Regions from separate parts of the Kribbella sp. NPDC058245 genome, predicted to be linked through region 3. Evidence: riboswitches for the same ligand, from Rfam matches in the RefSeq annotation. Region 3 holds a riboswitch; each other region holds the start of a gene.

Region 1 (3,270 bases), on a different contig from region 3:
CATGCGGGTCCAGAACCCACAAGCTCGTGGGTGAACCCATCAGATGGGGTTCGCTGGGTTGCCGCGTTACGTCCGAAAGATCGGAGGGCCCGTCTCCGGTTCTTCGGACGTTAGGTGGTCGGGTACGGCGGAGTCGGCCGGTCGCCGCTTGTCAGCGTCCGGTCCAGAGGAGGACCGGCATCAGGACAGTGTCGGTGAGCGGCGCCTGCACGTCAGCATTCGATCACGTTGACGGCCAGGCCGCCACGGGACGTTTCCTTGTACTTGATCTTCATGTCCGCGCCGGTTTCACGCATAGTTTTGATGACCTTGTCGAGCGTCACAACGTGGACGCCGTCGCCGTGCATCGCCATCCGGGCCGCGTTGATCGCCTTCACCGCGGCCATCGCGTTCCGCTCGATACACGGGATCTGCACCAGCCCGCCGACCGGGTCGCAGGTCAGGCCGAGGTTGTGCTCCATCGCGATCTCGGCCGCGTTCTCGACCTGTTCCGGCGTACCGCCGAGCAGCTCACACAGGCCGGCCGCAGCCATCGAGCACGCCGAACCGACCTCGCCCTGACAGCCGACCTCGGCCCCGGAGATCGACGCATTCTCCTTGTACAGAACGCCGATCGCCGCCGCCACCAGCAGGAACCGAACGCAACCGTCATCGGTCGCCCCCGGAATGAACCGCCGGTAGTAATGCAGTACGGCGGGAATGATGCCCGCGGCACCATTCGTCGGAGCCGTGACGATCCGCCCACCGGAAGCGTTCTGCTCGTTGACCGCGAGGGCGAACAGGTTGACCCAGTCCATCACCTTCAGCGGGTCGACCGACCACGGATCGCGGGTGAGCTTGTTGTGCAGCAGGTGCGCGCGCCGCGGCACCTTCAGACCGCCCGGCAACACGCCCTCGGTCTCGCAACCCTCCTGCACGCAGTCCTGCATCACCTGCCAGATCTTCAGCAGGCCGCCGTGGATCTCTTCCTCGGTCCGCCAGGCCTGCTCGTTGGCGAGCATCACCTCGCCGATCGACAGCCCCGACTCCCGGCAGCGGTCGAGCAACTCTGCACCGCTCAGGAAGGGGTACTTGAGCACGGTGCTGTCCGGCACGATCCGGTCGCCGGCCGCCGCGTTTTCGTCGACCACGAACCCACCGCCGACGGAGTAGTACGTGCGCTCCCGCAGTACGGCGCCGTCTGCACCGCGAGCCACGAAGCTCATCCCGTTCGGGTGGTACGGAAGGGCCTTCCGCCGGTGCATCACGAGGTCGGTGTTGTCGTCGTACACGATCTCGTGGACGCCGGCCAGCAACAGCCGGCCGCGCTCGCGGATCGTCTCGACGCGGGCGTCGACGGAGTGGGTGGCGACGGTCTCGGGATCTTCACCCTCGAGCCCGAGCAGCACCGCCTTGTTGCTGCCGTGGCCGTGCCCGGTCGCACCGAGCGACCCGAACAACTGGGACTCGACCCGGGCAGTCGCGGTCAGAAGACGCGCATCCTGCAGGCCGAGCACGAACGTGCGGGCGGCGCGCATCGGTCCCACGGTGTGTGAGCTCGACGGGCCGATCCCGATACTGAACAGGTCGAAGACGCTGATCGCCATACTGGAGGTCCCTTCCGGTCGTCGTTGACCGAGAGTGGTGTCCTCCCCGCTCTGTCAGGCTGCTGCCTTCCAGAGGTGCCTCGCCCGTACGGTGAAGGTGCCTGAGAGATTCTTGGGGAGAGTTGCTCCTACGGCGCCCAGGTCGAACGCAGCCTGGGTCTCTCCCGCACGGGTTCATGCGGCTGTTGAATTAGCTTCCGTCGAGGACGGTACGGCGGCCTTCGGGCCGGCGTCAATCCGGCCGGTGCGTAGGTCGGGAGCGGTGGTCTCACGACCTCTAGCCCAGATCTCGAAGAACCAGGTGAACAGCGGCGGAACACTGGCGGCCAGCGCGGCCAGCGTCACTGGCCACGACCAGCGCAGCGGCTTCCGCACGACCAGCACGGTGACGACGTACACGACGAAGACGCCGCCGTGGATCGGGCCGAACAGCTTCACGCCGGCCTCGTTGTCGGACAGCACGTACTTGAACAGCATGCCGATCAACAGACCGGTCCACGAGATCGCCTCGGCGATCGCCACCGTCCGGAACCACCGTGAGTGTGTCATCGCGCTCGACCCTAACAAGTCCCCCAAGCCGCAGCCGGGGTGGTCTGGGGGACTGTCCCCGATGTGGGGAGCAAGCGGTTGCCGAAGGATCGATCAGATGAGACTCAGATCGCTCGCGTGGGGTGTGATCCTCACCGTCACCGCTTCAAGCCTCGCCGTCCTGCCGGCATCGGCCGCTGTCCACTGGACCGACTGCAAGGTCGAAGGCAAGGAAGATCCGCTCGTCGTCAAAGGCTCGGAGTGCGCGACGTTGCAACTCCCCGTCGACTGGCGGGACCCGAACGGACCAACCTTGGGCCTCGCGATCGCCCGCCGTACGGCGAAGAAGGACCGCGTCGGCGCACTCGTCTTCGGACCGGGCGGCCCGGGTGACTCCGGCGTCGACCGGATCAAGACCGGGATCAGCCGCTTCAGCCCGGACCTGCAGGACCGCTTCGACATCGTCAGCTTCGACCCGCGCGGGATCGCGCGCAGCAACCCGGTCAAGTGCACCGCCAGCCTGTACGCCGCGATGCCGTCACCGCTCGTCCCCGACCAAGCAGGCTTCGACGCGCTGATCGACTACAACCGCCGCCTCGCCGCCGACTGCCGCGCCCACACCGGCCCGCTCTACGACCACGTCGACACCTGGCAGACCGTGCGCGACGTGGACGCGATCCGCCGTGCTCTCGGCGAATCCCGCATCACGTTCCATGGCAGCTCCTACGGCACCCCGCTCGGAGCGCAGTACGCCGAGACCCACCCGCAGCACGTGCGCGCGATGGTCCTGGAGAGCGTCCTCGACCACAGCCTCGCGACACCACGCCAGTTCCTCGACCCGCAGGCCGCGTCGGTCCAGGACTCGTTCGACGAGTTCGTGAAGTGGTGCGATCAGACGACGACCTGCGCGCTGCACGGTCAGGACGTCCGCGCCCGCTGGAAAGAGCTCAGAACCCAAGCAGCCAACCCGTTCAACGCATCCTTCGTGGTCTTCCGCCAGCTCTACGGCCCGCAGTGGAACACCCTGGCGACCATCCTGAAGTCGGGCGTCATCCCCACCCAGCCGCCGCCAACCACCGAGCTCGTCGCCAACACGCTCGTCCCGTTCTGCCAGGACTGGAATCTGCAGGTCCGCACCTACCGCGACTACAAAGCT
Region 2 (3,270 bases), on a different contig from region 3:
GCAGGAGCCGAGCGGGATCATGCCGCGGTCGAGCGCGTAGTCCTTGTCGGACAGCTTGCGCAGGTAGCGCAGCATCGACGTCTCGGACCGATGCGTGTTGAAGACGGGGTGCGTCAGGTACTCCGAGCTCCGCGGTACGGCGACCTCGGGCGCGGCCAGCGTGTCGTCGTACTGGACTCCGAAGGACTGGCAGACCCGGGTCAGCGCGGCGGCGTCGGTCTTCTCGTCACAGGAGATGCCGACGTGGTCGGCGTCGACCTGGCGCAGCCAGATGCCGTTCTGCCGGGCAGCGTCGACGACGTCGGCGGCCGCGCCGGGGACGCGGGCCAGCACGGTGTCGAAGAAGTCGCCGTGCACGACCTCGACGCCACCGGCGCGCAGCGACGCGGCCAGCTTGCCCGCGTAGTCGTGCACGCGGCCGGCGATAGCCTTTAGCCCATCCGGTCCGTGGTAAACGGCGTACATGGAGGCGACCACGGCCAGCAGGACCTGCGCCGTACAGATGTTGGAGGTCGCCTTCTCGCGACGGATGTGCTGCTCACGGGTCTGCAAGGCGAGCCGGTACGCCGGAGCGCCGTCCGCGTCGACCGAGACGCCGACGAGCCGGCCGGGCAGTGACCGCTCGAGACCGGCGCGGACCGAGATGAAGCCGGCGTGCGGACCGCCGTAGAAGAGCGGGACGCCGAAGCGCTGCGAGGAACCGATCACGATGTCGGCCCCGGCCTCACCCGGCGCCTCGAGCAGCGTCAGCGCGAGCAGGTCGGAGGCGACCGCGACCAGCGTCTCGCGCTCGTGCGCGGCGGTGATCAGCGGCTTGAGGTCGCGGACGGCACCGCCGGAGCCCGGGTACTGCACCAGGAAGCCGAAGAAGTCGCCCTCGGGCAGACCGCCGGTGGTGTCGGCGACGACCACCTCGATGTCCAGTGCCTCAGCGCGCGTCTGCACCACGGCGATCGTCTGCGCGAAGGTGTCCGCGTCGACGAGGAAGCGGTTCGACTTGCTCTTGCGGTTGGAGCGGTGGGCGAGCGTCATCGCCTCGGCGGCCGCGGTGCCCTCGTCGAGCAGCGACGCGTTCGCGGTCGGCAGACCGGTCAGGTCGGAGACCACGGTCTGGAAGTTCAGCAGCGCCTCGAGCCGGCCCTGGGAGATCTCCGGCTGGTACGGCGTGTAGGCCGTGTACCAGGCCGGGTTCTCGACCAGCCGGCGGACGATCACCGACGGCGTGAAGGTGCCGTAGTAGCCCTGGCCGATCATCGAGGTGGCGACGTTGTTGCGGGCCGCGAGCTGGCGCAGCTCGGTCAGCGCGTCGACCTCGGAGGCCGGCTCCGGCAGCCGCAGCGGCTCGGTAGACCGGATCGAGGCCGGTACGGCGGCATCCGCGAGCGCGTCGACATCGGCGTACCCGAGGAGTTCGACCATCCGCGCGACCTCGTCCGGGCGGGGCCCGATGTGCCGGTCGGCGAAGATTGCTGAAATTTCCGTCATCAAAGAGGCTCCGTTGCTGGCTGTAGCTTCCGGGGGCCTCCCCCTCTGTCACGCACGAGCGCACGCTTCAGAGTCGCCTATCGCACCCGGTCCATGGGCCTGAGAGGTTCCGGGGAGGAATTGCCCCTTCGGCGCCCGGTTTGCACGGGTCTCTCCCGAGTGCGGTGAACAGCTAGGTAGAGGGTACCTCAGCCGGTCATGCGGGCCCGGCGGCGGGCAGCGAGCTCGTCGCTCGCGTGGTTCTCGCCGTCGCCCTCACCGTGACCGTCGGCACGCTCGGTCGGCAGCTCGGACAGCGAGCCCTCGACCTCCCGCCAGACACCGCCGAGCGCGATGCCGAAGACGCCCTGGCCACCGGCCAGCAGGTCGATGACCTCGTCCGGCGAGGTGCACATGTAGACCGACGCGCCGTCGCTCATCAGCGTGATCTGGGTCAGGTCGTCGATGCCGCGCTTGCTCAGGTGGGCGATCGCGGTCCGGATCTGCTGCAGCGAGATCCCGGCGTCGAGAAGACGCTTGATCACCTTCAGCAACAGGACGTCACGGAAACCGTACAACCGCTGCGTACCCGAGCCGGTCGCCGGACGCACCGACGGCGAGACCAGGCCGGTGCGGGCCCAGTAGTCGAGCTGGCGGTAGGTGATCCCGGCCGCGGCGCAGGCCGTCGGTCCACGGAACCCGACATCCTCCGGCATCGGCCGCAGGTCGTCGTCGAACAGCAAGCCCTGGACGCCGGCCGCGGCGACCGCCTCGGCGCGTGCTTCGGACGTCGACTGCGCCGTCAGATCCGTGTCGCCGGTGCGTGTCACGCCTGAGCCTCCCTGGATACCTACTGGAACGAGTCACCTCCGTGGAGTAACTGCACCCCACAACTCCTTCACGGTAAGCCGCCGACCTGAGAGGGTCAACGACAACCGCTCCGAGCCGAATGCGTGTCGCGGCTCCCGCCCGAATCGTTACCTTCCCGGTCTTGCCTGGTTCAGGCGCCCAGAACCGGTTCAGCTCTTGTCGAAGTCCTCGGGGGTGATCTGGTCGAGGAACTCGCGGAAGCGCTCGACCTCCTCCTCTTCCTGGACCTCGTCGACGGCTCCGGACTCACTCTCCGGCACCGGGATCCCGGCCTCGGCGAGGATCTCGTCGGCGCAGAACACCGGCGTACCGGTCCGCAGCGCGATCGCGATCGAGTCCGACGGGCGGGCCGAGATCTCGGTCTTGTCGTCGAAGACCAGGATCGCCTCGAAGACGCCGTCGGTCAGGTTCACGATCCGGACCTGGGTGAGCGTGTGCCCGAGCACCCGGATCGTCTCCGCGAACAGGTCGTGGGTCAGCGGCCGGGGCGGCTCCATCCCCTGCTGGGCGAACGCGATCGCACTCGCCTCGGCCGCCCCGATCCAGATCGGCAGGTACCGCTCGCCGCCGACCTCCTTGAGCAGCACGATGGGCTGACTCGAGGGCATCTCGACCCGGACTCCGACTACGTCGACTTCGCGCACAAGTTCACCCTACTCCGCGCCGGTCAGCGCGGCAGCCGGGATCTCACCAGTGCCGTGTGCAACCGCACAGTCAGCGCCGCCAGCTCCTGGGTCTGATCGGTACGGCGGGGTCCGGTCACCTGCTCGATCAGCCCCACCTCGCGGTCGGCCGCGGTCCGGAACGGCCGCAGGTGCCGCGGCTCGATCCCGTACGTCGCGAGCTCGGCCGCCACCTGGGCGACCACGATCGCGTCCCCGCCGAAATGCTTGCCCTCGGCCACGATCAGGCCGTGACTCTCCAGTTCGGCGAGCA
Region 3 (3,270 bases):
CGCCGACCAGATCGGCGATCCGCCGGAACTCGGCGAAGTCGAGCTGCAGCGGGTACGCCGACCAACCCGCGACGATCAGCTTCGGCCGGTGCTCCAGCGCGAGCCGCTCGACCTCGGCCATGTCGACCACGAAGTCGGTGTCGCGGACGTGATACGCGACCACGTCGTACAGCTTGCCGCTGTAGTTGAGCCGCATCCCGTGGGTGAGGTGACCGCCGTGCGCGAGATCGAGGCCGAGGATTGTGTCACCCGGGTTGAGCAGCGCGAACATCGTGGCGGCGTTCGCCTGTGCACCGGAATGCGGCTGGACATTGGCGAAGTCGGCACCGAACAGTGCCTTGACCCGGTCGATCGCCAGCTGCTCGACGACATCGACGTGCTCGCAGCCGCCGTAGTACCGGCGGCCGGGGTAGCCCTCGGCGTACTTGTTGGTGAGGACGGAACCCTGCGCTTCCATCACCGCGATCGGGGCGAAGTTCTCGCTGGCGATGAGCTCCAGGGTGTCGCGCTGACGGCCGAGCTCGGCCGTCACCGCCGCGTGGATCTCCGGGTCGAACTCGGCCAGGGACTGGTTGAGGGTGCTCATCTCATTCGCCTCCGATCAGTGCCTCGTAGGCACCGGCATCCAGCAGATTGGTGGGTCCGGTGACCTTGATCCGAACCAGCCAGCCGGCCTGGTACGGGTCGGTGTTCAGCAGGCCGGGATCGGCCACGACGGCTTCGTTGAGCTCGACGACCTCGCCGTCGACCGGCGCGAACAGGTCGCTGACCGACTTGGTCGACTCGATCTCACCGCACGCGTCGCCGGTGGCGATCGCGGTGCCGACAGCCGGCAGGTCGACGTACACGACATCTCCCAGGGCCTCGCCCGCGAAGGCGGTGATGCCGACCGTAGCGACGTCGCCATCGACCGCGACCCACTCGTGGTCCGCGGTGTAGTGAAGTTCAGTGGGGACAGACATCAGGACTCCTGGCGGCGGTAGAAGGGGAGGGGGACGACAGTCACGTCGTCGTGCGTGCCACGGATGTCGACCTGCAGCCGGGTTCCCGCTTCCTCGTAGCTCGCGTCGACGTACGCCATCGCGATCGGATGCCCGAGCGTCGGCGACGGCGCGCCACTCGTGACCGTGCCGATATCCCGGCCGGTCGCCGGATCCAGTACGGCGTACCCGCTGCGCGGCGACCGCCGCCCGGCTGAGGTGAGGCCGACGAGCACCCGCTGGGCGCCCTCGTCGCGGCGACGGGCGAGTGCCTCGCGGCCGACGAAGTCAGCTTCCTTGCTGAAGGCGACGACCCGGCCGAGCCCGGCTTCGAACGGTGTCAGCTCGCGGCTGAGTTCGTTGCCGTAGAGCGGCATCCCGGCCTCGAGACGCAGCGTGTCCCGGCAGGCCAGCCCAGCCGGCTTGAGCCCGTACGGCGTTCCGGTCCGGAGCAGGTCGGCCCAGATCCGCGCGGCCTCGTCCGGGCGGCAGTAGATCTCGAAACCGTCTTCACCGGTGTACCCGGTGCGGGCGAGCAGGATGTTGCTCCCGGCAAGCTTCGCTTCGGTGATCGCGTAGTACTTGAGGGCGGGCAGATCGGCCTCGGTCAGCTCGGTCAGGATCTCCGCGGAGACCGGCCCCTGGACCGCGATCAGCGCCCAGCAGTCCGTGGCGTCGCGAACCTCGATCGCGAAGTCGGCCACCCGCGCGGCCAGCTCAGCATGGACAACTGCTGTATTGCTGGCGTTCGCGACGATCAGGAAGTGGTCGTCGGCGAGCCGGTAGACGACCAGGTCGTCGATGATGCCGCCGTCCTCGGCGCACAGCATCGAGTACCGCGCGCGGCCGGGCGCGATCTTCGACGGCTGCCCGACCAGGCTGCGGTCGAGCGCCTGCGCGGCGGTGGCGCCGATCACCTCGAGCTCGCCCATGTGGGACAGGTCGAACAGGCCCGCCGTGGTCCGGACAGCGGAGTGCTCGGCGATGTCGGAGGTGTAGCGCACCGGCATCGTCCAGCCGGCGCTCTGTTCATTTTGAGCGAAGGCAATGAACGAAGCACCGAGCTGTTGATGTTCTGCGTGCAAAGCAGTCGCGCGCGACTCTGCCATAGGTTGGGAGGCTCCCTCGGTCAGGCACCATGCGGTGCCACTGCTGGGTGACCTCCCCGCTCTGTCATCGGTACCTGAGAGCTTCGCCGCCGGATCGGGCGGTTTGCACCGTGGGTGCAGGTCCGAGCGGACCTGTCTTTCCAGAGTTCGCCTCATCGGAACGGTCAGTGGGCCTGAGAGATTCTGGGGAGATTTGCTCCTTCGGCGCCGGGCTGTGCTGCACCCGGACTCTCCCGCCCCGATTCGAACGGCGCGATATGCAGTTAGGCCGCCGACTCTAGCAGCCGACCTGCCGCCGAGGGACCGGCAAATGTGGTTGGATCCAACCGCCCGTCCACGCCGTCGTACTGGGGCAGATCCTGGACCGGCGGATCGGACAACTGAGAGGGACACGATGAGCGGACTGTCGACCTTGCCCCTGGTAGTGAGCGGGCTGTCGCTGATCGGCGTGCTGGCGGTCGTTGTGTGGTTCGTCCGGCGCCAGCGGTATCTCAAGTCACTGCGGGACCGCGGCTGGACCTTCGTCGGCAGCCCGTCGTTCGCCACGGTCGCGCGGCTGAACAACCCGCCGTTCGGGCTGGGCTTCAAGCGCTCGCCGGACGATCAGATCACCGGCCTGACCGGCAGCGGACGGGCATTTCAGGTGATCGAGTACGACAGCGAGTACTGGAAGGGTTGGGTCGGCATGGTGACGTTGTCGCGCCGCCTGCCCGAGCTGTGGATCACCGGCGGGCAGACGCAGCCCCGGGCCGGTGTCTCCGCGACCATGGTGCCCGTTCCGCCGCAACTCGGCACCGGCTGGACGGTCGGCGTACAGGACCCGGCGTTCGCCAACGAGGTGCTGAGCGGCCAGCTCTGCACTGCCTTGCTCACGCTGGCCGGGAGTCAGCCGGGCGTGAATCTCAGCATCGACGGCGACCAGCTGGTCATCCAGGATCCGCCGCGTAAGGACCCCGAGCTGCTCGCGCCGTGGCTGGAGCAGTTGGCCGCCATCGCCACCGCGATCGATGCCACACCGCTCGACCACTGGATGCAGCCCGAGCACGAGGCCCGCCTGGGCTTCTACCAGCACCCGGACTGGTACTGGATCGGCCAGGACGACAGCCTGCTGCAGAGCACACCGACCACGCGCAGCGGCCACGACCACAGCACCAGCGACGTGATCCGCGGTCGCGACGGCG

What was found. A riboswitch is a leader RNA that binds a small molecule or an ion and turns the genes downstream of it on or off. The one in region 3 is predicted to bind glycine.
Region 1: another riboswitch for glycine. It lies ahead of ACFVWG_RS00635 (L-serine ammonia-lyase); the one in region 3 lies ahead of gcvT (glycine cleavage system aminomethyltransferase GcvT).
Region 2: another riboswitch for glycine. It lies ahead of gcvP (aminomethyl-transferring glycine dehydrogenase); the one in region 3 lies ahead of gcvT (glycine cleavage system aminomethyltransferase GcvT).

The regions. Positions count from the first base shown of each region.
Region 1 is NZ_JBHVWY010000001.1:122,858-126,127, reverse strand. It holds gene ACFVWG_RS00635 (L-serine ammonia-lyase) at 213-1,586, opposite strand; glycine riboswitch at 1,666-1,763, opposite strand; gene ACFVWG_RS00630 (DUF3817 domain-containing protein) at 1,761-2,135, opposite strand; gene ACFVWG_RS00625 (alpha/beta fold hydrolase) at 2,233-3,270, shown strand, end outside.
Region 2 is NZ_JBHVWY010000002.1:231,998-235,267, forward strand. It holds gene gcvP (aminomethyl-transferring glycine dehydrogenase) at 1-1,485, opposite strand, end outside; glycine riboswitch at 1,563-1,653, opposite strand; gene ACFVWG_RS04585 (MerR family transcriptional regulator) at 1,674-2,294, opposite strand; gene ACFVWG_RS04590 (bifunctional nuclease family protein) at 2,484-2,978, opposite strand; gene ACFVWG_RS04595 (MerR family transcriptional regulator) at 3,002-3,270, opposite strand, start outside.
Region 3 is NZ_JBHVWY010000021.1:16,757-20,026, forward strand. It holds gene glyA (serine hydroxymethyltransferase) at 1-586, opposite strand, end outside; gene gcvH (glycine cleavage system protein GcvH) at 588-962, opposite strand; gene gcvT (glycine cleavage system aminomethyltransferase GcvT) at 962-2,089, opposite strand; glycine riboswitch at 2,241-2,335, opposite strand; gene ACFVWG_RS36485 (hypothetical protein) at 2,484-3,270, shown strand, end outside.